Regions from separate parts of the Janthinobacterium sp. PSRC1-1 genome, predicted to be linked through region 2. Evidence: predicted binding sites of a transcription regulator. Region 2 holds the regulator's gene; each other region holds the start of a gene.
What was found. Region 2 encodes sigma-54, which starts transcription at its own class of promoters, with help from an activator protein. Its sites were predicted from a motif close to TGGCANGNAANCTGCTTT; they were not measured.
Positions count from the first base shown of each region.

Region 1: urtA (urea ABC transporter substrate-binding protein) is a predicted target of sigma-54. The motif match lies at 4,192-4,209, and genes of this name have one in related genera.
Region 3: ACP7DW_RS28405 (beta-propeller fold lactonase family protein) is a predicted target of sigma-54. The motif match lies at 4,055-4,072, and genes of this name have one in related genera.

Region 1 is NZ_JAFCWK010000006.1:237,158-246,846, forward strand. It holds gene ACP7DW_RS15450 (Hsp70 family protein) at 1-475, opposite strand, end outside; gene ACP7DW_RS15455 (Hsp70 family protein) at 478-2,349, opposite strand; gene ACP7DW_RS15460 (DUF2760 domain-containing protein) at 2,346-2,933, opposite strand; gene ACP7DW_RS15465 (DUF4349 domain-containing protein) at 3,269-4,075, shown strand; gene urtA (urea ABC transporter substrate-binding protein) at 4,264-5,514, shown strand; gene urtB (urea ABC transporter permease subunit UrtB) at 5,691-7,277, shown strand; gene urtC (urea ABC transporter permease subunit UrtC) at 7,274-8,389, shown strand; gene urtD (urea ABC transporter ATP-binding protein UrtD) at 8,386-9,216, shown strand; gene urtE (urea ABC transporter ATP-binding subunit UrtE) at 9,219-9,689, shown strand, end outside.
Region 2 is NZ_JAFCWK010000004.1:443,736-453,424, forward strand. It holds gene ACP7DW_RS11295 (KpsF/GutQ family sugar-phosphate isomerase) at 1-186, shown strand, start outside; gene ACP7DW_RS11300 (KdsC family phosphatase) at 186-719, shown strand; gene lptC (LPS export ABC transporter periplasmic protein LptC) at 765-1,376, shown strand; gene lptA (lipopolysaccharide transport periplasmic protein LptA) at 1,402-1,965, shown strand; gene lptB (LPS export ABC transporter ATP-binding protein) at 1,965-2,720, shown strand; gene ACP7DW_RS11320 (RNA polymerase factor sigma-54) at 2,725-4,203, shown strand; gene hpf (ribosome hibernation-promoting factor, HPF/YfiA family) at 4,273-4,635, shown strand; gene ACP7DW_RS11330 (enoyl-CoA hydratase/isomerase family protein) at 4,771-5,856, shown strand; gene rapZ (RNase adapter RapZ) at 5,857-6,720, opposite strand; gene hprK (HPr(Ser) kinase/phosphatase) at 7,080-8,015, opposite strand; gene ACP7DW_RS11345 (PTS sugar transporter subunit IIA) at 8,052-8,534, opposite strand; gene queF (NADPH-dependent 7-cyano-7-deazaguanine reductase QueF) at 8,868-9,689, opposite strand, start outside.
Region 3 is NZ_JAFCWK010000025.1:6,543-16,231, reverse strand. It holds gene ACP7DW_RS28425 (RNA 3'-terminal phosphate cyclase) at 1-152, shown strand, start outside; gene pedF (cytochrome c-550 PedF) at 284-769, shown strand; gene ACP7DW_RS28415 (substrate-binding periplasmic protein) at 795-1,628, shown strand; gene ACP7DW_RS28410 (TonB-dependent receptor family protein) at 1,794-3,932, opposite strand; gene ACP7DW_RS28405 (beta-propeller fold lactonase family protein) at 4,137-5,093, shown strand; gene adh (aldehyde dehydrogenase) at 5,430-6,950, shown strand; gene ACP7DW_RS28395 (DUF779 domain-containing protein) at 7,005-7,394, shown strand; gene ACP7DW_RS28390 (PQQ-dependent methanol/ethanol family dehydrogenase) at 7,444-9,189, shown strand; gene ACP7DW_RS28385 (porin) at 9,477-9,689, shown strand, end outside.

The DNA of each region.
Region 1 (9,689 bases), on a different contig from region 2:
CCTGCGGGAAGCGGTGATTCCAGGCTGCGCGCACATACGCGAGATAGCTGGCGCTGGCCGCCACGGGCGATACCTTGGCCACGTCGGCATCGGCGCCCCACGGCAAAATCGGCGCCTGGCGGTCCACGTTCGCATGCGACAGCCAGCTCTTCGCGCTGGAAACGAGGCGGCCCGGTACTTGCGCGCCGAGCTGGCGCGCCAGGGCGCCCAGCACGGGGTGTTGCGCGCTGGTGACATCGTCCTGTGGCCACGGCAGCGTCAAGTCGCCCGCCGCCAGCTCGCCGGGGGCAGGGTGGTAACGCACGGAAGGCAGCAGGGGGCATGCGCCCACTTCGCCGGGAGCGAGCAGCTGCTCGATGGCGAACAGCTGGATTGACGCCTGCGCATCGGCCGCATTGGCATAGGCGACCACCGTGTTGGTGGTGCCCAGGTCGATGCCGACCAGGAAGGCCGGCTTGCCCGCAGCGCTGCGCATGCTTATGGCTGCGGCGTGCCGCGCACGTCGAATTCCACCTTCCAGCGCTCGGCGCCGTCAGGGGAAACGGCCAGCAGTTCCAGCGTGCCCGCTTCCGTGACTCTGGCGTGCAGTTTGACTTGCACCACGTCGCCGGCCGAGCGGCCTTCGGCGGACAGCGTCGCCTGGATTTCGCTCAGCTCCTGCAATTCATCGGGACCCCAGAAGTCGAGCAAGTCGCCGATCTGGTCATTGCGGCGCGTGGACGAGGCGAAGAAGCGGAAGTGCACGGGTTCACCGACAACCAGGCCGAATTGCTGGCCTGGCAGTTCCAGTTCGCTGCCTTCTTCCATGCCGAACGGCGCCACGCACAGGGCCTGGATAGGCGGTTCCATGCCGGGGATGGCCGGCATGGCCGATTCGATGGCGACGTAGAAGGCGCTGGCCGTGCCGCCGCGAATGCGCACGCCATGGCCGCGCCGCACGTAGCTGTAGTAGGCGGCGCCGCGCGCCACGGCCAGGTCCAGGTCGGCCCCGGCCAGCATGCGCGCCGGTTCCGCGCCTTCCAGGTACAGCCAGTCATTGACGGTGGCCATGATGCGCTGCACCAGCAAGTCCGACTTGAAGACGCCGCCGTTGAACAGCACGGCCGTCGGGTGCAAGAAACTGGCGTCTTGTGACTGGCGGCCCGCGAAGCCTTCCAGTTCGCTGGTGGCCGCCACTTGCCGGCCCAAAAACGCGGCCAGATGGCGCGTGATGGCCGCGTCCTGCGCATACGGCAAGCCCAGTTGCGTCAGGCCGGCGCGCGTGCGCACGGCGGGGCGGCTCGATGCTTCCACTTGCGGGAAGAAGCCGTCGAGAATGAAGGTGGACACTTCGGCGCGCGTCAGTTCCGTGCGGATGGAGCCGCCGATCAGTTTCGAGCCGCGGCTCGGCACGACGATCGGTGCCACATCGAGGCCGCTGTCGGCCAGCAGGCTTTCCTTGGCGCTGCGGCAGCCGTAAGTGAGTGCGCGCATTTGCCAGGCGTCCAGCTGGGTGCCGTTGGCGGCCAGCTTGCGTGCCACCAGGTGGGCCAGCGCCAGGTCCATATTGTCGCCGCCGAGCAGGATGTGTTCACCGACGGCCACGCGGTGCGGTTCCAGCACGCCGTCGCGTTCGAGCACGGCGATCAGCGAAAAGTCGCTGGTGCCGCCGCCCACGTCGACCACTAAAATGATGTCGCCCGGCTTGACTTCCTTGCGCCAGCGGCCTTCGCTGGTCTGGATCCAGCTGTACAGGGCCGCTTGCGGCTCTTCCAGCAAGGTCAGCGAAGTGTAGCCGGCCGCCTGCGCCGCTTCCATCGTCAGCTCGCGCGCGGCCGGATCGAACGAGGCGGGTATCGTCACCGTGATTTCCTGCTGCGCGAACGGCGCTTGCGGGTGGGCGTGATCCCAGGCCTGGCGCAAGTGCGTCAGGTAGCGCGTGGCGGCCGTGATCGGCGAAATGCGCGCCACCTCAAGCGGCGCATCGTTGGGTAAAATCGCCGCGCGGCGATCGACGCCAGGGTGGCACAGCCAGCTTTTCGCGCTCGAGACCAGACGGATCGGCGTGGTGGCGCCGCGGCTGCGGGCCATCTCGCCCACGACGAACGGCGCTTCGGCTTCCTCGGTGACCCAGGGCAGGGCCAGGTCGCCCGCCGCCACTTCATCGGCGTGCGGCAGGTAGACGAACGAGGGCAGCAGTGCAAGGTCTTCGACCGTGCCCGGTGCCGACAGCTGCGGCACTTTCAGCACGCCGTGGCTGGACTTTTCGCCATCGCTCTCGACCAGGTTCACATAGGACAAGGCGCTGTGGGTGGTGCCCAGGTCGATGCCGATGGCGTAGCGCGGGGTCGGGTTGACGATATCGCTCACAGTTCCACCTCGGCCGGGGCCAGGATGGCGGCGTCGTGCTGTCCGCTCAGTTTCGGCAGGCGCACGCTGGCGGCGCGCCAGCCACGGTGGCTCAGGGTGCCCGTGAATGGCGCCGAGCCGACCACGTTGCCCGTCAGGCGAACTTGCGCGGAATCAAAACCTTCCTGCAGCACGATGCGGCTGCCCTCGGCTTCCTGGCGCACAGCCTCGATGGTGAAGTATTCGCGCATGACCTTGGCGCAGCCTTCGTGCACCACGCGGGCGGCCGCGCCGATGTCGGCATCGGCATGGCTGCCCAGGTTTTCCTGGGTGAAGTCGATCAGGCGTGCTTCGCGTTGCAGCAGCGCCAGCAGTTGCAGGGCGGCGTCCGGCGTGGCTTCTTTTAATATGACGGGCGCGGCGGCCGGCGTCGGCACGGGGGCTGGCGCAGGAGCAGGCGCCACGGGAGCGACGGGCGCCGCCTCGGGCAAGGACAGTTTTTCCACGCGGGCCGCATAGGCGGCGTCCGACAGGGTGCTGAAGAAGGCGCCGAAAGCCAGCGGGACGCGGCGCCAGAACGATGGGTGGGACGATGGTGTGCTCATAGGAACTCGTTTCTCTGATCTGTAGGGTGGCGTCGGCGGCGGGGGCCGCTTCGCAGGGTAGTGCATGTGCCAGGCCGACAGGGCCGGCTGCGTTTGCCCGCATGATACCAGCTACCGGGCCGCCGCCAAAGCCGCAGCGGCCGCTCACTGCGGGGAACAGGCCGCATTTTTATTGCGCTGGCGCAGAAGAACAGCGGATAGGCCTGTCTTTCGACTAAAATCGCCCCTTGTTTTTTCCTCATGACTTTTATGTGGCAATAAACTTGGCATGCGCAAGGCCACGCTTCACGCTTAACTAACAAGATAACAAGATAACAAGATAACAAGAGGAATCCATGAACACCCGTTTATACACAGGCATGCGGCTGCTGGCAGTGGCCGGCATGATCGTGCTGGCCGGTTGCGGTGGCAAGGGCGAGAGCGGCGGGCAATCCAGCGCCGCGCGTCTCGATGGCAAGGAAAAAGGCAGCGAGTTTCTTGCCTATGAACACAATGTCAGCGTCGATACGCACGAGGCGCAAGTGCGCCCCCTGTATGAACAAGTGGTCGCCGCCTGCAAGGCCGACACGGAAAACGGCTGCTTGCTGCGCGATTCCAGCGTCGACAGCGGACGTTACGTGCACGCGCGCATCAGCATGCGCGCCAAGCCGGCTGGCATCAAGAAGCTCGTGGCGCTGGTCGCGGCCGGCGGCGACGTCACGAGCCAGGGCACCAAGGTGGAAGACCTGGGGCGTCCCGTGCTCGACAGCAAGAAACGCCTGGAGATGCTCAAGCAATACCAGGCGCAGTTGCAGGACCTGGAAAAACGCTCGGGCACGAACGTCGACGCGCTGATCAAGGTGAGCAAGGAACTGGCCACCGTGCAGGTGGAACTGGAGCAGGCGACGGCGGCCAATGCGCTGTTGATGCAGCGCATCGACACGGACTTGCTGAATGTGGCCATCAGCGCCGAAGGCAAGCAATCGTTCTGGCGTCCCGTCAAGCGGGCGCTGGGCAATTTCACGGAAAACCTGTCGGAAGGCGTGGCCAACGCCATCACGGCCATGGCGTATATCCTGCCGTGGCTGGTCGCGTTCGTGCTGCTGTTCCCGCTGGGACGCAAGGGCTGGCGCCGCCTGCGTGGCACGCCGCGCAAGATGTAACGCCTGCCGCGCACCGTTTTACGGCAATTTGAAACCTGGCTGCACAGTCCTTGTGCAGCCAGGTTTTTTTTCGTGCGATGCTGGCCGCGTGCACCATGGCGGATGCCTGCCGGCGCTGGCATGCATTCTGCTTTAACAACATCGTATGCCCAGTCCGTCCCCCCCACGAATACATCACAGGAGTCTCCATGTCACGACGCATCATCCTGAAAGCGGCCGCCGCCGCATTCGCCCTGGTCACGTCCACCACCATGCAGGCCGCCCTGGCCGCCGACACCATCAAGGTGGGCATCTTGCACTCCCTGTCGGGCACCATGGCCATTTCCGAAACGTCGCTCAAGGATGTGGCGCTGATGACGATCGCCGAGATCAATGCCAAGGGCGGTGTGTTGGGCAAGAAGCTGGAAGCCGTCGTCGTCGACCCCGCGTCGAACTGGCCCTTGTTCGCGGAAAAAGCGCGCCAGCTGGTGGCGCAGGATAAAGTCGCTGTCGTGTTTGGCTGCTGGACGTCCGTGTCGCGCAAGTCGGTTTTACCCGTCTTCAAGGAACTCAACAGCCTGCTGTTTTACCCGGTGCAATACGAAGGCGAGGAGCTGGAAAAGAATGTGTTTTATACGGGCGCCGCGCCGAACCAGCAGGCGATCCCGGCTGTGGAATACCTGATGAGCAAGGATGGCGGCGGCGCCAAACGCTTCGTGCTGCTGGGCACGGACTATGTGTATCCGCGCACCACCAACAAGATCTTGCGCGCCTTCCTGAAAAGCAAAGGGGTCAAGGATAGCGATATCAGCGAGGTCTACACGCCGTTCGGCCATGCCGACTATCAAACCATCGTCGCCAACATCAAGAAGTTTTCCACGGGCGGCAAGACGGCCGTCATTTCCACCATCAATGGCGATTCGAACGTGCCGTTCTACAAGGAGCTGGGCAATGCGGGCTTGAAAGCCACGGACGTGCCCGTCGTCGCGTTTTCCGTGGGCGAGGAAGAGCTGCGCGGCATCGATACCAAGCCGCTGCTCGGGCACCTGGCGGCGTGGAATTACTTTGAATCCGTCAAGAACCCCGTGAATACAGCCTTCATCAAGCAGTGGAAGGCGTATGCGGTGGCGCAAAAGTTGCCGAACGCGGGTTCGGTCGTGACGAACGACCCGATGGAAGCGACCTATGTGGGCATCCACATGTGGGCGCAAGCCGTGGAAAAAGCCAAGTCGACGGATACGGACAAGGTGATCGCCGCCATGGCCGGCCAAAGCGTCAAGGCGCCATCGGGCTTCACGCTGACCATGGATGCGACGAATCACCATCTGCACAAGCCTGTGATGATCGGCGAGATCAAGGCCGATGGGCAATTCAATGTCGTGTGGAAAACCAAGGAGCCGATACGCGCCCAGCCGTGGAGCCCGTTTATCAAGGGTAATGAGGGCAAGCAGAAGTTGTAGGAGCTTGCGCGTCGAATCGTCATCGCAACCCCAGGCAAAGAGCTGGGGTCAGTAGCCTCGCGATCGGAATGCGGCCCCATTGGGGCGCATTCCCCCGGCGGGTCTGACCCCTGTCCTTGTCTTTGGGGGAAGGATACTTATCAAGACCTCGGCTTTACTACATGGAATCCATGCGCATGCAGATCCTCCCCAAACTGCTGGTCCTTGCCTGCCTGTTTTTAGTATCGTTGGCGCAGGCCGCCATCCCTCCCGAGCTGCTGAAACCGCTGTCCGGCGACGACCCCGATGCCCGCGTTGCGGCCGTCGCGCAGATTGCCGCCATGGCCACGCCCGAGGCCGCCCGTGTGCTGCAAGCCTTGCAGGACGACGCCTTGTATGCCGCGCCCGATGGCAAGGTGTATGTCGTCGACGGCGAGCAGGCGTACGACCCGGCAAGCGGCCAGAATGTGCCGCTGCCCGACGGCATCGATGGCGTGATGGTCAACAACCGCTTGCGCGCGGCCGTGGCGGGCGCCTTGTCGGGCTTGCAGTTGCTGGCGCCGGAGCGCAGCGCCCGGTTGGCGGCCGCGCAAGCCTTGCAAAAGGCCGTCGATCCCGCGCAGCTGCCCCTGATCCGCACGGCGCTGGCACGGGAAAACGATGCTGACATTAAACAGCTATTGCAGGTGCTGATCGCCAGCGCCAACCTGCATGCGCCCGACGCCTCCACGCGCAAGGCCGCCGTGCAGGCGCTGGCCGGCAGCAGCGATGCGCGCCTGCTGCCCGTGCTGCAAGCCATGCTGGAAAAGGATGGCGAGCCCGACGAGTCTGTGCAGCTGGCCGCCATCGAGACCATGCGCCAGATCAAGGGACGGGTGTCACGCATGGAGTTCGCCGGCAATGTGTTCTACGGCATTTCCCTGGGCAGCGTACTGCTGCTGGCGGCACTGGGCCTGGCCATCACCTTCGGCTTGATGGGCATCATCAACATGGCACATGGCGAATTGCTGATGATCGGCGCTTACACGACGTATCTGTGCCAGCTGTTTTTCCGCAGCTACTTGCCGGCCATGCAGGACTGGTATTTGCTGGCCGCCTTGCCGGCCGCCTTTGTTGTTGCCGGCCTGGTGGGCGTGGCGCTTGAGCGCACGGTGATCCGCTGGCTGTATGGCCGGCCGCTGGAAACCCTGCTGGCCACCTGGGGCATCAGCCTGATTCTGATGCAGCTTGTCCGCACCATCTTCGGCGCGCAAAACGTGGAGGTGGCCAACCCGGCCTGGATGTCGGGCGGCGTGACCGTGCTGGGCGGCCTCGTGTTGCCGTACAACCGGCTGGCCATCATCGTCTTCGCCGTCATCGTCGTGGTGGCCGTGTGGCTGATCCTCAACAAGACACGGTTGGGCCTGTTCGTGCGGGCCGTCACGCAAAACCGCCGCATGGCCGATTGCGTGGGCGTGGCCACGGGCAAGGTCGACATGCTGACCTTCGGCCTCGGTTCCGGCATCGCGGGTCTGGGCGGCGTGGCCCTGTCGCAGCTGGGCAATGTGGGGCCGGACCTGGGCCAAAGCTACATCGTCGACTCCTTCATGGTGGTGGTGCTGGGCGGCGTGGGCCAGCTGGCCGGCACCGTGATCGCCGCGCTGGGCCTGGGCGAAGTCAACAAATTCCTCGAACCGGTGGCCGGCGCCGTGCTGGCGAAGATCGCCATTCTCGTGTTCATCATCATTTTCATCCAGCGCCGGCCGCAGGGCCTGTTTGCCATGAAGGGACGCAGCGTCGAATGACTACCTCCTATCCGATAAAGCAGGGCCTGTTCACGCGGCCCGTCTGGCTGGCGATTGCCGCATGCACGGTGCTGGCGGCGCTGTTGCCGATTTTTAACCTGGCGTTTGCCGAAGGGCATGCCTTGCATGTGTCCGCCTACGCGGTGGCGCTGGTGGGCAAGTTCATGTGCTATGCGCTGGCCGCGCTGGCGCTGGACCTCGTCTGGGGTTACACGGGCATCCTGTCGCTGGGCCATGGCGTGTTCTTTGCGCTGGGCGCGTATGCGCACGGCATGTATCTGATGCGCGCCATCGGCGACCAGGGTCAGTACCACAGCAGCTTGCCCGACTTCATGGTCTTTCTCGACTGGAAGACTTACCCCTGGTACTGGGCCTTCACGGAACACTTCTGGTATTGCATGGCCCTCGTCGTGCTGGTGCCAGGCGTGCTGGCTTTTGTCTTCGGTTACTTTGCCTTTCGCTCGCGCATCAAGGGCGTGTATTTTTCCATCATCACGCAAGCGATGACGTATGCCTTCATGCTCTTGTTTTTCCGCAATGACACCGGCTTTGGCGGCAACAACGGTTTCACGGATTTCAAGACCATTCTTGGCCACAGCATCACGGCGCCCGCCACCCGGGCCGTGCTGTTCCTGCTGACGCTCACCTTCCTGCTGGCAGCGCTGGTCGGTGCGCGCGCCATCGTGCGCTCGAAGCTGGGCCGGGTGCTGCAGGGCGTGCGCGACAGCGAGGCGCGCTTGATGTTCCTCGGCTACAACCCGCTATGGTTCAAGCTGTTCGTCTGGACCTTGTCGGCCGTGCTGTGCGGCATCGCGGGCGCCCTGTACGTGCCGCAGGTGGGCATCATCAACCCGTCCGAGATGTCGCCGGCCAATTCCATCGAAATGGTCGTGTGGGTGGCCGTTGGCGGGCGCGGCACCTTGCTTGGCCCGATTTTGGGCGCCTTCACCGTGAACGGCTTGAAAAGCTGGTTCACGGCCGCCTTGCCGGAACTGTGGCTGTTCGCGCTGGGCCTGCTGTTCATCGGCGTCACCCTGTTCATGCAGCAAGGCATGCTGGGCGTGTTGAGCAAGCTCAAACGCAAGCCCGTCGTGGCAGAGGAGGCCGCATGAGCATCCGCATGTTGCCCGGCATGGCCAGCGCCGAAGCTGGCCCCACGTATTCGCGCGTGAAAGGCGAGGGTGTCGACACCACGCACGGCGCCATTTTGTACCTGGAAGACATCAGCGTGTCGTTTGACGGCTTCAAGGCCATCAACAAGCTGAGCCTCGATATTTCCGTGGGCGAATTGCGCTGCATCATCGGCCCGAACGGGGCGGGCAAGACGACGATGATGGATGTGATCACGGGCAAGACGCGGCCCACGTCCGGCACGGCCTGGTTCGGCCAGACCATGAATCTGGCCACGATGACGGAAGCGCAGATCGCCCACGCGGGCATCGGCCGCAAGTTCCAGCGTCCCACCGTGTTCGAGCAACACACGGTGTTCGATAACCTGGAGCTGGCCATGAAGATGGACAAGCGTGTGGCGCCCACCCTGTTTGCCCGCTTGAGCTCGGAGCAGGCGGGCAGGATCGAAGCGATCTTGCGGTTGATCCGTCTCAACGGCCATGAGGCGCGGCCGGCCGGCTTGCTGTCGCACGGGCAAAAGCAGTGGCTGGAAATCGGCATGCTCCTGATGCAGGAGCCGCAGCTGATCCTGCTGGACGAACCGGTGGCCGGCATGTCGGACGCGGAAACGGCGCGCACGGCGGAATTGCTCAATGAATTGCGCGGCAAACATTCGATCATGGTGGTCGAGCACGACATGGGTTTCGTCACGGACATTGCCCAGCAAGGCATCGTCACCGTGCTGCATGAAGGTGCCGTGCTGGCGCAGGGTCGCATGGACGAAGTGCAAGCCGACGAGCGGGTCATCGAAGTCTATCTGGGGAGGTAACCATGCTCGAAGTGCAACAGTTAAATCAATACTATGGCTCCTCGCATACCTTGCGCGGCATCAACCTATCGGCGCGCAAGGGCGAGTGCCTGGCCTTGCTGGGCCGCAATGGTGTGGGCAAAACGACCTTGTTGAAATGCCTGATGGGCGTGCTGCCCGTGGCGCAGGGCAAGGTCGTGTTTCAGGGGCGCGACATCACCAGGCTGGCGCCGCATGCGCGGGCACAGCTGGGCATCGCCTACGTGCCGCAGGGGCGCGACATCTTTGCGCGCCTGACGGTCGAGGAAAACTTGCTGATGGGTATGGCGGTGAAGCGCGGCAGACTGGCCTCGCGCATCGATCCTCACGTGTATGAACTGTTTCCGGTGCTCAAAGAGATGCTGCAGCGACGCGGCGGCGATTTGTCTGGCGGGCAACAGCAGCAGCTGGCCATCGCCCGCGCGCTGCTGGCCGAACCGCAATTGATCATCTTC
Region 2 (9,689 bases):
ACGCAAGTGGCGATCCGCGACGTCATGCATGCGCAGCCGCGCAGCATCGCGCCCGAACGCCTGGCCGTCGACGCCGTGGCCGTGATGGAGCAGTTCCGCATCAACCAGATGCTGGTCGTCGATGCCGACGGCAAGCTGGTGGGCGCGCTGCATATCCATGATCTGACGCAAGCGAAGGTGATCTGATGGACAGCGTAGCGGACAACCTGGCGCGCGCGGCCAAGGTCAAACTGATGATCTTTGACGTCGACGGCGTGCTCACCGACGGCAGCCTGCATTTCGGCCCCGATGGCGAGATGATGAAAACGTTTAATGTGTATGATGGCCTGGGCATCAAGCTGCTGCAGGAATCGGGCGTGCAGACGGCCATCATCAGCGCGCGCCGCTCGGCCATCACGGCGCGCCGCGCGCAAGACCTGGGCATTACCCATGTGCACCAGGGCGGTCACGACAAGCTGACGCCGTTTCGCGAACTGCTGGCGCTGACGGGCTTGACGGAAGAGCAATGCGGCTATATCGGCGACGATGTCATCGATGCGCCCATCCTGCGCCGCGTGGGCTTTGCCGTCAGCGTGCCGGGCGGGCGTCCGGAAGCGCTGGACCTGGCGCACCATGTGACGCAGGCCGGCGGCGGCCGTGGCGCGGTGCGCGAGATCTGCGAATTCCTGCTGCGCGCTCAGGATAACTATGCGCGCGTCATGGCGCCGTTCCTGGAGTGAGGCGCATCGCCATGCCGCCAGTGAGATTGGAAAGAGTGAAACCCTATGCATAAGCCAGGAGGCGCCCATCGCTGGCGCATGATTTTTACCGTGCTGGGGGCCGTCGTCTTTGCGCTGGGCAGCTTTTGGCTGCTGGAAGTGATGAACAAGAATGCCCAGGACATCAAGGCCAGCAAGCATCTGGATGAGCCAGACTATTTCATCACCAATTTCAGCCTGGTGCGCATGGACTTGACGGGTAAGCCCAGCTATATCGTATCGGGTACCAAGCTCACGCATTATCCGCTCGATGATTCCTCCGATATCGACCAGCCTTTCGTGCGCAAGCTCACGCCAGGCATGCCGCCGATGAACATGAATGCGGAACTGGCGCATATCGACCAGGACAATACCCGGCTGCAACTGCACCGCAATGTCGTGATCGACCGCGTGGCCAGTCCGAAGGCGCAGAACCTGACGGTCAGGACGGAAGCGCTGACGGTATTTCCGGATGAGGAAAGAATGGAAACGGACGTGCCTGTCGATATCCTGACGGGCGCCTCGCGCATCAATGGCATCGGCATGAAGGCCAATAACGCCACTGGCGTGGTGGAAGTGCAGAATGCGCTGCGCATGGTCCTCCCGCCGAAACCGCGCCCGGCCGCGGCGGCAAAATGACAGAATGAAACAAGGAAACCATACTATGAAGAATATCTTGCTGTTGACCGTATTTTCTCTGGCCATGATGGGCGTGGCGCATGCCGAGAAGGCCGATTCCGAGAAGGAAGCCGTCATCACGGCACGTAGCGGCCACGTCGATGACGTCAAGCAGGTGCGTACCCTGACGGGCGACGTCGTGCTGGTCAAGGGTACCTTGACCATGAAGGCGGGCCGGGCCCTGATCACGGAAGACCCGCAAGGCTACCAGTTCATCACCTTCTGGGCCGATCCCGGCAAGCTGGCCACCTTCCGCCAGAAGCGCGATGGCGCCGGCGACCTGTGGGTGGAAGGCGAGGCGGAGCGCGTGGAATACGATAACAAGACGGAAGTGGTGAAACTGTTTTCCAAGGCCAAGCTGACGCGCCTGGAAGGCACGAAAGTGACCGACGTGGCCAACGGCGCCTTCATCTCGTATGACAGCCGCAAGGAAGTATTCAAAATGGAAAATTCCGACAGCGGCACCAGCACGCCCGATGGCGGCAGCGTGCGCATGGTGATCCAGCCGAAGCCCAAGGCGCCGGCCACGCCCGCACCAGGAAAGAACTAATGGACAATACACGTTGCGGCAGCACCCTGATCGTTCGCGGGCTGCAAAAAACCTATGGCAAGCGGCAAGTCGTGCATGATGTCTCGCTGCAAGTCGAATGCGGCGAAGTGGTGGGATTGCTGGGCCCGAACGGCGCCGGCAAGACCACCTCGTTCTACATGATCGTCGGTCTGGTGCCGTCGGACGGCGGCACCATCGACATCAGCGGCGTGGACATTTCCCGCCTGCCGATCCACCGCCGCGCGCAGATGGGCCTGTCGTATCTGCCGCAGGAAGCGTCCGTCTTCCGCAAGCTGACGGTGGAAGACAATATCCGCGCCGTGCTGGAAATCCAGACCGTCGAAGGCCGCCCCCTGAAGAAGGCCGAGATCGAGGAGCGCCTGGATAAATTGCTGGCCGACTTGCAAATTGAAAAGTTGCGCGAGAACCAGGCGCTGTCGCTGTCGGGCGGCGAGCGCCGCCGTGTGGAAATCGCCCGCGCGCTGGCGACCGACCCGCGTTTCGTGCTGCTCGACGAACCGTTCGCCGGTGTCGACCCGATCGCCGTGATCGAGATCCAGCGCATCGTGCGCTTCTTGAAGGAGCGCAATATCGGCGTGCTGATCACCGACCATAATGTGCGCGAGACGCTGGGTATCTGCGACCGTGCCTACATCATCAACCAGGGCTCGGTGCTGGCGTCGGGACGCCCCGACGACATCATCGCGAACGAGTCGGTGCGCCGGGTCTACCTGGGCGAACACTTCCGCATGTGAGCCAATGAAACAATCATTGCAGCTGCGCACTTCGCAGCACCTGGCACTGACGCCGCAGTTGCAGCAATCGATACGCCTGTTGCAATTGTCTACCCTGGAATTGCACCAGGAACTAGAGCAACTGCTGACGGACAATCCCTTGCTCGAGCGCCTCGACGATCCGCTCGATCATTCGCTGCGCCTGCTGTCCGACGGGGCCCTGAGTTCCACGGCCGCGCCGGCCGAAGCGCCGCCCCAGCCGCCCGGCCAGGAGGCGCCTGCGGCGCCGGCCGAAGCGGAGGCGTTTGACGGCGAGGCGGGCGAGGGCCCGGCCGCCGCGGACGGCGGCGACAGCGACTGGAGCGAGGCGAGCCGGGGCAAGGCGCCCGACGACGAAGATTCGCGTCCGCAATTGGAGGCCCATCACTGTACCCTGCGCGAACACCTGATGGAGCAGATGCGCGTGACGGTGCTCGAATTGCGCGACCGCGCGCTGGTCGAGCTGATCATCGACGCGCTCGACGACAATGGCTACCTGGAAGAGTCGCTCGACGACATCCTGGCGCGCCTGCCGGAAGAGCTGGAAATCGACGCCGACGAGATGCGCACGGCCTTGTCCCTGTTGCAAAGTTTCGATCCGCCCGGCGTGGGCGCGCGCAATGCGTCCGAATGCCTGGCGCTGCAAATCAAGCGCTTGCCGCAGGTCGCCATGGTGACGCGGCGCATGGCCCTCGTCATCGTGGAAAAGCACCTGGCCTGGTTTGCCCAGCGCGATTTCAACAAGCTGAAAAAAGCCCTCGATTGCGACGAGGAAGACTTGCGCGAGGCGCAGACGGTGATTCGCCAGTGCAATCCGCATCCGGGCGCCGTGTTCGCCTCGGACGTGTCCGATTACGTGGTGCCCGACGTCGTCGTCAAGCGCGCGCGCAATGGCTGGCAAGTCACCCTGAACAACGACGTCATGCCGCGCCTGCGCGTCAACGCCATGTACGCCAACTTGCTCAAGCAGGGCAAGGGCGAGGGCGCCATGGGCGCACAGTTGCAGGAAGCCAAGTGGCTGATCAAGAATATGCGCCAGCGCTTCGACACGATCCTGCGCGTGGCGCAGGCGATAGTAGAAAGACAAAAGAACTTTTTCTCGCATGGGGCCGTTGCCATGCGCCCCCTTGTGCTCCGTGAAATAGCTGATACACTGGGTTTACACGAGAGTACTATCTCGCGGGTAACAACTCAAAAGTACATGCTGACCCCGCACGGCATGTTCGAGTTGAAATATTTCTTTGGTAGCCACGTCGCCACCGAAGCGGGGGGCGAAGCGTCATCGACGGCGATACGGGCATTGATCGTGCAACTGACAGGAGCAGAAGACCCTAAAAATCCTTTATCCGACAGTAAGATTGCGGACATGCTGGGGGAACAAGGCATGGTGATTGCGCGACGTACTGTTGCCAAATACCGGGAAGCGTTGAAAATTCCGCCAGTGAGCCTGCGTAAGTGTTTGTAAGTTTTTTTCGGTTCCTCTGCGGGCCGGATAGGATGGACCGCACGAACCCGATCATCTTTAGGAGTGTGTATGAATCTCACCATCAGCGGACATCATCTCGAAGTGACACCAGCCATCCGTGAATACGTACAAACGAAGCTGGAGCGCGTGAAACGTCATTTCGATCAAGTTATCGATATCGCCGTGATTCTGACCGTGGATAACCTCAAAGAGAAAGAAAAACGTCAAAAGGCCGAAGTCAACCTGCGTCTGAGTGGCAAAACTGTCTATGTGGAAAGCCTGGCGCATGACCTGTATGCCGCCATCGATATCCTGATCGACAAGCTGGACAGGCAAGTGATGAAATACAAAACCAAAGTGCAAGGGCACGGTAAAGAGGCGATCAAGCATCTGCCAGACAACTCCGAGGAAGACGCCGTCGTCGCCGTTTAAGGCCACCCGCTTCCAGCAGTTGTGATCAACTAAGGGCGCACATCTTGCGCCCTTTTTTGCGTCTGGACCTGTTGAACGCAATGTTCCCCGCGCAGGCGCTAGAATATTCGCACTTTCACTTTTTTCCTGCCTGCCATGAGCGACTTCGTCCAGACCTCCATCCGCAACCGCACCGGGCATATCGTGCTCGACCGTCCGAAAGCCTTCAATTCCCTGTCGCTGGAGATGGTGCGCGCCCTGAGTGCTGCCCTGCTGGCCTGGCGCGACGATCCGCAGGTGGACGCCGTCGTCATCCGTTCCAGCAGCGACAAAGCCCTGTGCGCCGGCGGCGACATCCGCTTCTTTTACGATGCGGGCCGGGCCACGCCGCAAGGTGGCAGCGCCTTGCTGGAAGATTTCTTTACGGAAGAATACGCGTTAAATCATGTGATTCATTTCTACCCGAAACCGTATATCGCCGTGATGGATGGCGTGGTGATGGGCGGCGGCATGGGCGTGGCGCAAGCCGGGCCTGGCAACCGCCTGCGCATCGTCACGGGCCGCACGCGCATGGCCATGCCGGAAGTCAATATCGGCTTGTTCCCGGACGTGGGCGGCAGTTATTTCCTGTCCCGCCTGGCCGGCCAGCTGGGCCTGTACCTGGGCTTGACGGGTTTGACGATCAACGCGGCCGATGCCCTGTACACGGGGCTGGCCGATGTCTACCTGCCCGAGGCGCAGATGGGGGCGCTGCTGGCCCTGTTCGACTCGACGCCGGGCGAGGCCTTGCCGGTGGCCATCAAGGCGCTGGCCGCGCCGTTCCAGGCCGAGGCGGGGGCTTCTCCTTTGGCTACCGCGCGCGCGGCGCTGGACCGCCACTTCGGCGCCCCTTCCGTGGCCGCCATCATGGCCTCGCTGGCGCAGGACGACAGCGCGTTCGCGGGCAAGGCTCTGGCGGCCATGCGCCTGCGTTCTCCCTTGATGATGTCGGTGACCCTGGAATTGCTGCGGCGCGGTGCCCACCTGGGCGTGGCCGATTGCCTGCGCCTGGAGCGCAGCGTGGTGCGCCACAATTTCGCGCATGGCGAAGTGCTCGAAGGTGTGCGCGCGCTGGTGGTCGACAAGGACAATGCGCCGCGCTGGAACCCCGCCAGCCTGGACAAGGTTGACGCAGCCATGGTGGCGCGCTTCTTTGCGCCTGTCTGGCCGGCCGCGGCGCATCCGCTGCGCCACCTCGATTAATTAGCTGCGCTCGCGGTGGCGCAGCACGACTCTTTCGTTGGGGCCGAAGTATTGCGCCAGCCGTTCCGCCATGTACACGGAGCGGTGCTGGCCGCCCGTGCAACCGAGCGCCACCGTCAGGTAGCTGCGGTTGTCGGACTTGAATGATGGCAACCATTTCTCGATGAAGGCGCGGATGTCGGCCAGCAGCTCCAGCGCGCTCGGTTGCGCGTCGAGGAAGGCGATCACGGGCGCATCGCGTCCGTCGAGCGGGCGCAGCGCCAGGTCGTAATAGGGATTGGGCAAGGCCCGTACGTCAAAGACGAAATCGGCGTCCAGCGGCACGCCCAGCTTGAAGGCGAACGATTCGAAAAACAGGGTCAGCGGCGCGCGTTCGGAGGCGACGATATCCTTGATCCAGGCGCGCAATTTGTTGGCGCTCAGTTCCGAGGTATCGATCACATGGCCCAATTGCTCAATGGCCGACAGGCGCTCGCGTTCTTCCGAGATGCATTCGATCAGGGTGCGGCGGCTGGCGGGGTTATGGTTCGGCCGCAATTCGTGCGACAGCGGATGGCTGCGCCGCGTTTCCGAGAAGCGCGCCACCAGCGAATGCGTGGTGGCAGTGAGGAACATCACCTTGACATCGTGCCCCTGGTCGCGCAGCAGGGCCACATTGTTCGGCAGGCTGGCCAGCGACTCGGCGCTGCGCGCATCGACGGCGACGGCCAATTGCGGTGTGCCTTCGTCGAGCAAGGTTTGCACCAGGCTTGGCAGCAAGGCCGGCGGCAGGTTGTCGACACAATAGTAGCCGGTATCTTCCAGCACATTGAGCGCGACGGATTTACCGGAGCCGGATATTCCGGTGATAAGGACGATATGCATACGCCGATCATACAATAAAGATTGGCGCTGCGCTCCCAAGGCAATGATCTTTACAAATGATTGCAGTTATTGTTCGAGCATTGCTTGTATTTAATTGTTGCCATTGGCGTCAATGTGGGGTCAGACCCGTCGGGTCGGACCCCGGTAATTAGTCACCACTCATTGCCAATCTCTGGTGAAGCAGGGAATTCACGCGGCATTGCTGCGTGCCTGCGTAACGGTTCGCCCTTGCAAGGGCGAACTCCTTGGCAACGCTAGTCGCCACTCATGGCGAGTCGTTGGTGGAGCAGGGGTTTCGGAGAGCCTTGCTCTCCGCCTGCGTAACGGTTCACCCATGCATGGGTGAACTCCTTGCAACGCTAATCGCCGCTCATTGCCAAACGTTGCCGTTCCATGAACTCCTGCAAGGTATCGATGCCGCGCAGTTGCAAAATGGTGTTGCGCACGGCCGCTTCCAGCAGCACGGCGATGTTGCGGCCGGCGGCGACGGGGATGACGACCTTGCGCACGGGCAAGCCGAGCACGTCTTCCGTGGGGAACAGGAAGGGCAGGCGCTCGACTTCCTCTTCCAGCGCGTTGCGGCGCACCAGGTGCACGATCAGTTTCAAGCGCATCTTGCGGCGCACGGCTGTTTCGCCAAAGATGGCCTTGATGTCGAGCAAGCCCAGGCCCCGCACTTCCAGCAGGTTTTGCAGCAGGGGCGGGCAGCGGCCTTCGATCATGTTGGGTGCGATACGCGAGAATTCGACGGCGTCGTCGGCCACCAGGCCGTGGCTGCGCGAGATCAGTTCCAGGCCCAGCTCGCTCTTGCCCAGGCCCGAATCGCCCGTGATCAGCACACCCACGCCCAGCACGTCCATGAACACGCCATGCATGATGATGCGTTGCGCCAGTTTTTTCGACAGGTAGACGCGCAGGAAGTCGATCACTTGCGCGGCCGGCAGCGGGGTCGAGAACAGGGGAATGTTTTGCTCGTCGCAGATGGCGAGGATGTCGGGCGGCGTTTCCAGCCCTTGCGCGATGATCAGCGCGGGTGGGCCGCCGGCGATCAGTTCACCGATCACATGGGTGCGCGTGTTGACCTTCAGGCGCTGATAATAATTGATTTCCTGGTGCCCGAAGACCTGGATGCGGCCCGGATGGATCAGGTTCAAGTGGCCCACCTGGTCGGCGGCCGACGAGACATCGCCCGAGATCAGGCGCTCGCCGCCGGGGAAACCGGCGAACCAGCCCAGTTGCAGACTTTCACGATTATCGTCGTACAGGCGTTGTATCGTCAGCGGCGTTTGCAACATGGCAGTCTTCTTCAGGAGTGGAGGAATACCTGAAGTTTAACCCGTCGCTTGCAGACTGGGTTGCCAATTGACGATGCGCGAATGCACGGATTTCGGTTCCGGATCCGTGGCCAGCGCCGTGCGGAAAGCATCGTCGGAAAACATTTCGGCGATTTCCGACAAAATTTCCAGATGTTGCTGGGTGACATGATCGGGAATCAGCAGGAAAAACAGCAGATTGACGGGCTTGCCATCGGGCGACTCGAACGGAATCGGCTCGGCCAGACGCACGAAGGCGCCCAGCGGCGCTTTCAGGGTCTTGCTGCCCTTGACTCTGCCATGCGGCACGGCTACGCCATGGCCCAGGCCTGTCGAGCCCAGGCGTTCGCGGGCAAACAGATTGTCCGAAACGGTAGAGCGGGCGATGCCGTAATTGTTTTCGAAGATCAGGCCGGCTTGCTCGAAGGCGCGCTTTTTACTGGACACTTCCAGGTCCAGCAGGACGTTTTCGAGAGATAATATTTTGCTAAGATTAGTCATGACACTCAATGAAATGGTGCAATGCGCAGAGGGCTTGCGAGCCGAATTATAGGCCTGTTTCCGCGGCCTGTAACGCCAATTCTCAACAGTATACGCGCGCTGCGGGCGCAGTGGGCGCGACAGCCCATGTCACCATCATTTTAGCAAAAAAATAACATCGTGGTGTAGCGGCTATTTCTTGATTAAAAACACGCGGCGAACAGATTTTTCCGCCGCCGAATGCCGATTTTCCGATTTTTCAGCGTCTTTGACATGCACTGAGGCACTACTGCAACGTTGTTTTAAAACACAGCCAACATTCCTGTTGGCATGCTTTCAAGGTGTTGCGCGAGGTTATTGGCGCGCATTGCGCAGATTGCCCGGCATCGTGCCCGTGCTGTAGTTGCTGCGCCACGGATTGATATCGAGGCCGCCGCGGCGCGTATAGCGCGCATACACGGACAGTTTTTGTGGCTTGCACTGGCGCAAGATATCGACAAAGATGCGCTCCACGCATTGCTCGTGGAATTCGTTGTGTTCGCGGAAACCAATCAGATAGCGCAGCAGGCTTTCCTGGTCGATCTGCGGTCCCGCATACGTGATCTGCACGCTGCCCCAGTCGGGCTGGCCCGTCACCAGGCAATTCGATTTGAGCAGGTGCGAGACGAGTTTTTCTTCCACCGGTGCTGCATCGAGTGCCGCCTTCAACAGCAGCGGCGAGGGCGTGTATTGCGTGATTTCCAGGTCAAGGCGATCGAGCAGCACGCCGTCGAATTCACCCATTTTCAGCTTGCCGAAGTCTTCCTGCAAGGTCAGTTCCACCTGCACGGGCGTGCCAAAACCGTTCGACAGATCCTGTTTGAGCAGTGCCAGCAGCGCATCCGGGCTATCCAGTTTGGTCTGGTTGAACGAGTTCAGGTAGAGCTTGAACGATTTCGACTCGATGATGTTGGGCGAGTCGGCCGGCGCGCTGACCTTGGCAATGGCCACCTGCGGCTTGCCGCGCTGGTTCAGCCACGACAGTTCGTACGCATTCCAGATATCGAGGCCGAAGAACGGTAATGTACCGTGCAGTTCCAGTTCGTCGCGCTTGCCCTGGCGCGGAATCGGAAACAGCAGTTCCGGCGCGTAATGGCTGCGGTAGGCGGAGCTTTTGCCCAGGGGAGATTGTTCGGC
Region 3 (9,689 bases), on a different contig from region 2:
CGATGGCGCTGGCCGGTGGCGGTAGCTTCAGTTGCAGCAAGGTGACGCAACATGCGCTGACGAATGCCGAGGTGATTGCCCGATTTTTTCCCGTGCGTATCACTTTCGAGCAGCAGGAGCGGGGCAGCATCTGCACGGTGGCCGCCGCCTGACCCTCGTGGTGACACAACTACCTGTTGCAGCTGTTCCAAATTGATACATGGGCGGTTGGATGTGGGGCATGTACGCATGGCATGGCATTTGCTCTTCTTGGATATTCACTAAAAAAACCAAGGAGACCAGCATGACCTATTCCATCCGTACCCTGCTCGGCGTGGCAGCCGCCGGCGCCGTCGCCCTCACTTCCCTGCTGACCTTGCCGCAGGCCTATGCGCACGGCAATGTCACGCCGCAAGGCGTCGACACCACGGGTTTGCCCAAGGTGGGCGACAAGTGGCTCGAACAAAACCCGTATCGTGGCAACAAGCTGGCCTTGACGGTCGGCACGTCGGCCTACAACCAGAATTGCGCGCGTTGCCACGGCATCGAAGCCATCTCGGGCGGCATCGCGCCGGACTTGCGCCAGCTCGACCGCGATTGCTTCGGCATCAAAAATGAGACAAAGAAACAGGCCTGCTACAAGGAAACGGACAATTATTTCCTGACGACTATCCGCCACGGTAAAGTACGCAATGGCGCCGTGTACATGCCGCCGTTCGAAGGCGTTTTCAACCAGGAAGCCATGTGGGCCATCAAGACCTACCTGGAAACCCGCCGCGAGTCTAATTAGGTCGAATTGATCACGAAGGAGTCCCATGCGTTCATTCCAACTCCCTGGCGCGCGCGCGATGCTTTCGCTCGCCTGCCTGGCACTGTGCGCAGCCGCGCCAGCGCGCGCCGACTGGCAGAAAGTGCAGCAGTCGGGCAGCCTGAAAGTGGCGGTGTACAACGAGTTTGCGCCGTTTTCCGACAAGGGCACGGGCATCGATATCGATATTGCCGAAGCGCTGGCCAAAAAGCTGGGGCTGAAACTGAACTTGCTGCCCTTTCCCGCCGGTGAAAACCTGAACGACGATTTGCGCAATATGGTGTGGAAGGGCCATTACCTCGGCTATGGTCCCGCCGACGTGATGCTGCACGTGCCGGTCGACAAGAGGTTGATGGCCGATAACGACAAGGTCGAAATCTTTGCGCCGTATTACGTGGAAACCGTGCGCCTGGCGCGCAGCGCGCAAGCCGTGCCGCAATTCGATGGCGTCGCTTCGCTGGCCGGCAAGCGTATCGGCGTGGAAAAGGTATCGATCGCCGCCATGCTGATGCTGGGCGAAGACAATGGCAAGTACCGCGACGACGTGCGTATCTTCGACACGGCGGCCGAAGCCTTGCAGCAATTGCAGGCGGGCAAGCTCGACGCCGTGCTGGCGAATCGTTCGGAAATCGAGTCGGTGCTGAAAAGCGATCCCGCTTTCCCCATGAGCGAAGTGGCGTTCGCCCGCCTGCCGCGTGCGGGCTGGGCCGTGGGCCTGGCCGTCAGCCGCCAGCAGCTCGACGTGGGCAAGTTGCTGCAGGCAGCCATGAACGAAATGGTGGCCAGCGGCGAATTGAAAGCCATTTTTGAGAAATATGGGGTGAAGGAAGCACGGCCGTAACAGGCCATGCTAGTAAGGTAAGAAGCCCGCGCATCGGAAGAGGCGCGGGCTTTATTTTTCATGAGAACGCCTGAAAAATGTTCAGGGCAAGGCGCATTGCCGCAGGCAGTACGAATAGTACGACCAGGCAATGCAACGCCGCCATGGACTTTTTCTCAGGTGTTCTTAAAAGGAGTATTGGGCGCTCACACCCAACAACCAATTACGTCCCGGCGCCGCTTCATAGTAGCGCTTGTTGCTGTCGCCGACGATGACGGAGCCCACGTAGGTCTTGTCGAAAAGATTGTTCAGGCGGGCAAACTCCTTGAAGCGCCAGTTCCCTACGTTTTGCTTGGCGTTGAACCTCGCATTGAACACCGTGTAGCCGGGCGCCGGTTTTTCGCTGTTGCTGTCTTCCGCGTAGACCTGATTGCTGGCCACGCTTTCCAGCGCCGCGCCAAAACGGTCGAACGTGTCTTTCCAGGCCAGTTCCGCAAACAGGTTGGCGCTGGGCACGCCCGGCAAGCGGCTGCCTTCGCGTACGCTGCCAAAGGCCTGGTCATACACGGCGTGCAGGCTGGTCAGCGCCACTTTGGTCGTGAAACCATACGGCAGGTTCGAATCGAGCGATACTTCCATGCCCTGGCGCAAGGTTTTACCCGCATTGCGGTAGCTGGTGCGCCCGCCGCTGGACTTGTCGACCACCAGCTCGTCGTTGGTCTTGATCTGGAACACAGCCGCGTTCACATGCGTGTTGTTATTGATCCTGGCCTTGACGCCCGCTTCCAGGTTGGTGCTGGAGGCCGGCTTCAAGTTGAAGTTGAAGCCGCCGCCCGTGCCCGAGTAAAACAGTTCGTTCAGGGTGGGGGCCTCGAAGCCGCGCGCGGCGCTGGCGTAGACGTTGACGTTCGGCGTCAGTTTGTACAGCAGGCCCAGCACCGGCGTCGTGTGGCTGAATTTCAGGCTACCGCTGTCGTTGCCATTACTGAGAAAATGGTCGTTGACCGACACTTTCATCTTGCTGTAGCGCACACCTGCGCTCAGCAGCCATGGGCCGCTTTGCCATTCCGCCTGGAGATACGGATCGAGGCTGGAGACGACGTTCTGCTCGTCGCGGCGCAACTTGCCCTTTACACCAAAGCTATTGCCGATGAAGTTTTCATAGCCGGTGCGGTCATCGCTGGAGCGGCCGTAATCGATGCCGATGGTGGTGCTCAGCTTGCCGCCAGCCAATTGATTTACGTGCAGCCAGTTGGTATCGATGCCATAGAACTGGCGCTGGAAATCGACCACGCCGCCCGAATGGCTGGCGGGCGCCTGGAAGCCTTTGGTGAATGCCTGGTACTGGATGACATCGCGGTTGCCGCCATACACCATCACATGCAGGCGGTCATCGCCAAACGCTTGTTCATAGGTGGCGCCGATTTGCTGGTGGTCGATGCTCTTGCGCGTGTTGTAGCGCTCGGCCAGGGTGCGTTTCGGGTTCTGTGTATCCGTCGTATCGATTTCGCCGGCGCGCGGGTCGCGGGCAAACGTGGGCCAGGTGGCGCCCAGCGGGTCTTGCGTATTGCCCTGGTGCAGGCTGTTGGCGACGATGGTCAGCTTGCTGTCCGCATTGGGCTTGACGGTGATCTTGCCGAACGCCTGTTCGCGCGTGGCGGCGCTGTGATCGCGGAAGCCATCCGTGCGGAAGCGCGAGCCGTCGAGCACGTAGCCGATGCCGCCTGCCTGGCCTTGCGCCGTCAGGTCTATCTTGCTGGTGCCGTAGCTGCCGCCCGTCACGTTCAGTTCGACGGACGGGGGATTCTGTCCATCCCTGGAAAACAGCTGGATCACGCCGCCCGAGTGGTTGCCGTAGATGGCAGAAAACGGTCCGCGCAACACTTCGATGCGCTCGGCCGTATCGAGGTTGAAGGTGGCCGCCTGGCCTTGGCCATCGGGCATGCTGGCGGGAATGCCATCGCTGATCAGTTTGACGCCGCGCACGCCGAAGGCCGAGCGGGCGCCGAAGCCGCGCGACGAGATCTGCAAGTCTTGCGCGTAGTTCTGGCGGTTCTGCACAACCAGGCCCGGCACGGCGGCCAGCGCTTCCGACGCATTGACGCGGATTTGGCCGTCCTGGATGCGGGCGCTGTCGACCACGTCGATCGAGGCCGGCACTTCCTGGCTGGGGTGGGCGATGCGGCTGCCGCTGACGACCACCGTATCCATGAGTTGCCCGTTGGCCGGGTCAGCTGCCTCGGCGGCGAAAACGTGAGGGGCGAGGGTGGCGCTGCCAGCGACAAACAGGCTGGCAATGGTGTTCAAGCGGAAACGATGCTGCATGCGGGTTCTCCAATGTGAATAAAAGCCTGCTTGAGCGCGTGAGCGGCGCAGGTCTGCGTAGGTGTATCAAGCAATATGCCTGCCATGTCTCCATTGGTGGGCTGAAATTATACGCGTGTCCGTGGCACGGCGTTTGCATGCAGCAATGTTCAGAGGCGCCGATGCCGCGCGCTTTTCCCGTATTTTTCCATTGAAAAGGTGATTATGCCCAACTTCTTCTCGCGCTTGCGCCAGGTGTGCTGGCTGCTGCCTGCGCTCGCCAGCAGCGCCCTCCAGGCCGCTCCTTTTGCCTATGTCCCCAATGAAAAATCGGGCACCTTGAGCGTGATCGACACGGCGACCGACCAGGTGGTGCGCCAGATCGCGGCAGGCAAGCGTCCGCGCGGCATCGCCGCCGACCCGACAGGGCGGCAATTGTTTGTCACCGATGCCGCCAGCAGCGCCTTGCTGCTGATCGATAACGCGACCGGCACGCCCGTGCGCGCTGTGGCCCTGGGCAAGTCGCCCGAAGGCGTCAGCGCCTCCCGCGACGGCAGCCTTGTGGCCGTGGCCGTCGAGGAAAACAATAGCGTGGCCTTGCTCGATGGCCAGTCGGGCACCTTGCTCGCCGACATCAAGGTACAGGGACGCAATCCGGAGCATGCCGTGTTCAGCCCGGATGGACGCTGGCTGCTGGTCAGTGCGGAAGAGGCCGAGCAAGTCGATGTCATTGATGTGGCGCAACGCCGCCAGGTCGCGTCCATCGCCGTGGGCCTGCGTCCGCGCGGCATCGGTTTCAGTCCGGACTCGGGCCGCGCCTATGTGGCGTGCGAACTGGTCAACGCCGTGTATGTGATCGACATGGCCGCGCGCAAGGCGATTGCCACTATTCCAGCGGGCAAGAATGCGAATGGCATCGCCGTCCATCCTGGCGGCAAGCAGGTGTATGTCTCGAACGGCACGGACGGCACGGTGATGGTGATCGACACGGCCAGCAACGAGGTGACGGCCACCATTGCCGTCGGCAAGCGCCCGTGGAACATGGCCATCACGCCCGATGGCAACAAGCTGTACGTGGCCAATGGCCGCTCGAACAGCGTTTCCGTGATCGACACGGCCAGCGCGCGCAAGGTGGCCGACATTGCCGTCGGTGAATTGCCGTGGGGCGTGGTGATTCGTTAGCGGTACAGGAACAGGTGTTCCAGTCTGGTACACCTGTTCCATTGTGCAGCGGCGCAGGGGAGATGCCGCAGGGCTGGCCCGGATTGGAACAGGATGCCTTCACCTTGTTCAAAACGCACACAGGCCCGCCCCCGCAGCTCTAGCCCGGGCATGCGCCGAAAAGCGCGCCGGGTTTGACGCCACGCCCTTGTAACAGGGGGAAAAGCGGCTAAGTTTGTAGTGGGATGGTGAGCTGGCACGGCATTTGCGGAAGACTCCGTGTACTCACCCCATCTGTACCAGGACGTTTGATTTTAATTAAGTAATTCCATTCTAATTAACCCGATAGAGGACGACATGAATCTCGCAGACATCAGCAAACTGGGCGTAGCCAATCCCTTCAAACAACGCTATGACAATTACATCGGTGGTCAGTTCGTTGCACCAGTAAAAGGTGAATACTTTCCTAACATCACGCCCATCACGGGCTTGCCGTTTTGCGAAATCGCCCGCTCCACGGCGGAAGACGTCGAGCTGGCGCTGGACGCCGCGCATGCCGCCAAGGATGCCTGGGGCAAGACGTCACCCGCCGAGCGCGCCAATATCCTGAACCGCATCGCCGATCGCATCGAACAAAACCTGAGCCTGATCGCCACGGCGGAAACCATCGACAACGGCAAGCCGATCCGCGAAACGATGAATGCCGACATTCCGCTGGCCATCGACCATTTCCGTTACTTCGCCGGCTGCATCCGTGCGCAGGAAGGCTCCGTCGCGCAAATCGATGCGGAAACCTATGCCTATCACTACCATGAGCCGCTGGGCGTCGTGGGCCAGATCATCCCGTGGAATTTCCCGATTCTGATGGCCGTGTGGAAACTGGCGCCAGCCCTGGCCGCCGGCAATTGCGTCGTCCTCAAACCTGCCGAGCAAACCCCCGCCTCCATCATGGTGTTGATCGAACTGATCGGCGACTTGCTGCCACCGGGTGTGTTGAACATCATCAACGGTTTCGGCCTGGAAGCGGGCAAGCCGCTGGCGTCGAGCAAGCGCATCGCCAAGATCGCCTTTACGGGTGAAACGGGCACGGGCCGCCTGATCATGGGTTACGCGGCGCAAAACCTGATTCCCGTCACCCTGGAGCTGGGCGGCAAGTCGCCGAACATCTTCTTTGAAGATGTGATGGATGCCGATGATGATTATTTCGACAAGTGCCTGGAAGGCTTCACCATGTTTGCGCTGAATCAGGGCGAGGTGTGCACCTGCCCATCGCGCGTGCTGATCCAGGAATCGATCTACGAGAAATTCATCGAACGGGCCTTGAAGCGCGTGGCCGCCATCAAGCAGGGCAACCCGCTCGACTCGTCGACCATGATCGGCGCCCAGGCGTCGCAGGAGCAGCTGGAAAAAATCCTGTCCTACCTCGACATCGGCCGCCAGGAAGGCGCCGAAGTGCTGGCCGGCGGGGAACGCCATACGCAGGCAGGCGACCTGGAGGGCGGCTACTACGTGCGTCCGACCGTGTTCAAGGGCAACAACAAGATGCGCATCTTCCAGGAAGAGATTTTCGGGCCCGTCGTCTCCGTGACCACCTTCAAGGATGAGGCCGAAGCGCTGGCGATTGCCAACGATACCTTGTACGGCCTGGGCGCCGGCTTGTGGACGCGCGACGGTTCGCGCGCCTTCCGCATGGGACGCGCCATCCAGGCGGGCCGCGTGTGGACCAATTGCTACCACCTGTATCCAGCCCACGCCGCGTTTGGCGGCTACAAGCAATCGGGTATCGGCCGCGAAAACCACAAGATGATGCTCGACCACTACCAGCAAACGAAGAACTTGCTGGTGAGCTATAGCCCGAAAGCGCTGGGCTTCTTCTAAACCGGCAACACGCGCCGCACCCTTAGCCGGGGGCGGCGCGCAGAAAGGGATGCCATGAGTGCAGCAATTGCCCGGGTGGTCGCCACCGATGCGGCGCTGGAAATGATGGACAAGTTGCGCCAGCGTCACGGCCCGTTGATGTTTTTCCAGTCGGGCGGTTGCTGCGACGGCAGCGCGCCCATGTGCTATGCGCTGGGCGAGTTCGATGTCAGCGATACCGATATCTATCTCGGCAACTTGAATGGCACACCGTTTTACATGGGACTCGAGCAATTCGAGTACTGGGAGCATACCCAGTTGATTATCGATGTGGTCGATGGCAATGGCGGCATGTTTTCACTCGACAACGGCACGGGCAAGCGCTTCCTGACGCGCTCGCGCCTGTTCACCGATGAAGAGTGCGCGCTGTTGCATGCCCAGCCGCATGAGCACCGCAAGACCTGATACACACATACTAATAAAACAGAGGGAGATGATTGTGCAGAAAAAAATCATGGGGATCGTCGTCGGTTTGGGGTTGGCATCCTTGGCCTCATTGGTCCAGGCGGCCGACGTGGGCAATGTCACCAATGCCATGCTCGACAACACGGCGAAGAATCCAGCCAGCGTGCTGTCGTTCGGCATGGGCACGCAGGGGCAGCGCTATTCGCCGTTGACGCAGATCAATGACAAGACCGTGGCCAAGCTGGTGCCGGCCTGGTCGTTCTCGTTTGGCGGCGAAAAACAGCGGGGCCAGGAATCGCAGCCGCTGATTCATAACGGCAAGATGTTCGTCACGGCATCGTATTCGCGCATCTTTGCCGTCGACCTGAAAACGGGCGCCAAGCTGTGGAAATATGAGCATCGCTTGCCGGACGGCATCATGCCGTGCTGCGACGTGGTCAACCGCGGTGCCGCCCTGTATGGCAACCTGGTGATTTTCGGCACGCTCGACGCCTACCTGGTGGCGCTGGACCAGAACACGGGCAAGATCGTCTGGAAAGAGAAAGTGGACGACTATGCGGCCGGCTACTCGATGACAGCCGCGCCGCTGATCGCCGAAGGCTTGCTGCTGACGGGCGTGTCGGGCGGCGAATTCGGCATCGTGGGGCGGGTCGAAGCGCGCAACCCGATGACGGGCGACCTCGTGTGGAGCCGTCCGACGGTGGAAGGCCATATGGGCCACCGCTACGACAAGGATGGCAAGGCCATCGATAACGGCGTATCTGGCACGGTGAACAAAACCTGGCCGGGCGACCTGTGGAAAACGGGCGGCGCCTCGACCTGGATGGGCGGCACCTACGATCCGCAAACCAAGCTGGCCTATTTCGGCACGGGCAACCCGGCGCCATGGAACAGCCATTTGCGTCCCGGCGACAATCTGTATTCCTCGTCCACCGTGGCGCTGGACGTCAAGACGGGCCAGATCAAATGGGCGTATCAAAACACGCCCAATGATGCCTGGGATTTCGATGGCGCCAACGAGTTCGTCACCTTCGACATGGATGGCAAGCGCTACGGCGGCAAGGCCGACCGCAACGGTTTCTTCTATGTCATCGATGCAAACAACGGCAAGCTGCAGAACGCCTTTCCGTTCGTGAAGAAAATCACCTGGGCCAGCAGCATCGACCTGAAGACGGGCCGGCCGAACTATATCGCCGCCGGCCGCCCTGGCGACCCGACCAAAGGAGAGGAAGGCAAGAAGGGCACGACCGTGTTTGCCGCACCCGCTTTCCTCGGTGCAAAAAACCAGATGCCGATGGCGTACTCGCCGCAAACCAAGCTGTTCTACGTTCCCGCCAACGAATGGGGCATGGACATCTGGAACGAGCCGATCAGCTACAAGAAGGGTGGCGCTTTCCTCGGTGCCGGCTTCACCATCAAGCCCTTGTTTGACGACTACATCGGCGCCATGCGCGCCATCGATCCGAAGACGGGCAAGATCGTGTGGGAAATCAAGAACAATGCGCCGCTGTGGGGCGGCGTGATGAGCACGGCCGGCAATCTGGTGTTCTACGGCACGCCGGAAGGCTTCCTGAAAGCCGTCGACGCGAAGACGGGCAAGGAACTGTGGAAATTCCAGACGGGTTCCGGCGTCGTGGCGCCACCCGTCACCTGGCAGGATGGCGACACGCAATATGTGGCCGTCGTATCCGGCTGGGGTGGCGCGGTGCCGCTGTGGGGCGGCGAAGTGGCCAAGAAGGTCAACTTCCTGGAACAGGGCGGCTCCGTGTGGGTCTTCAAGCTGGCATCGAAGTAACGGGGTGAAACGCCCGGGCCACTCGGACGGGTGTCTCCCTGTCCGCCGGGCGCTTTCTTTTTGCTGACGGCCCAGGCCGTCAGTTTTTTGTTTACCTGTACGCCCGCTACGTATACTTGCGGTCAAAAAATGAACACTATCTGTGGCAATTGATCCGCTGCTGCACACGTTAAATACGCTTTTTCTCTTTCTCCCTCTGAGCCGTACTGGGCACGCTTATTGCCAAAGCTTGAGGTACATCAATCACTGGTGTGCACACTAAAAACAGAGAAGAAAGAGGAGACGCAATGAACACATTGATCAAGCTGGGGAGCCTGGGTGTCATGACAATCGCAGCGATGGGGCAGGCACAGGCCGTTGATCTCAAGGCGGGCGACTGGACCGTGTCGGTGGGCGGCATCGTCAACGCCTATTACACGCAAGTGTCGTGTTCGGGCGATGCGGTGGGCGGGCTGGCGCTGGGTGGCCAGGCGCTCGGTTGCGGCGGCGAAAAGGACCGC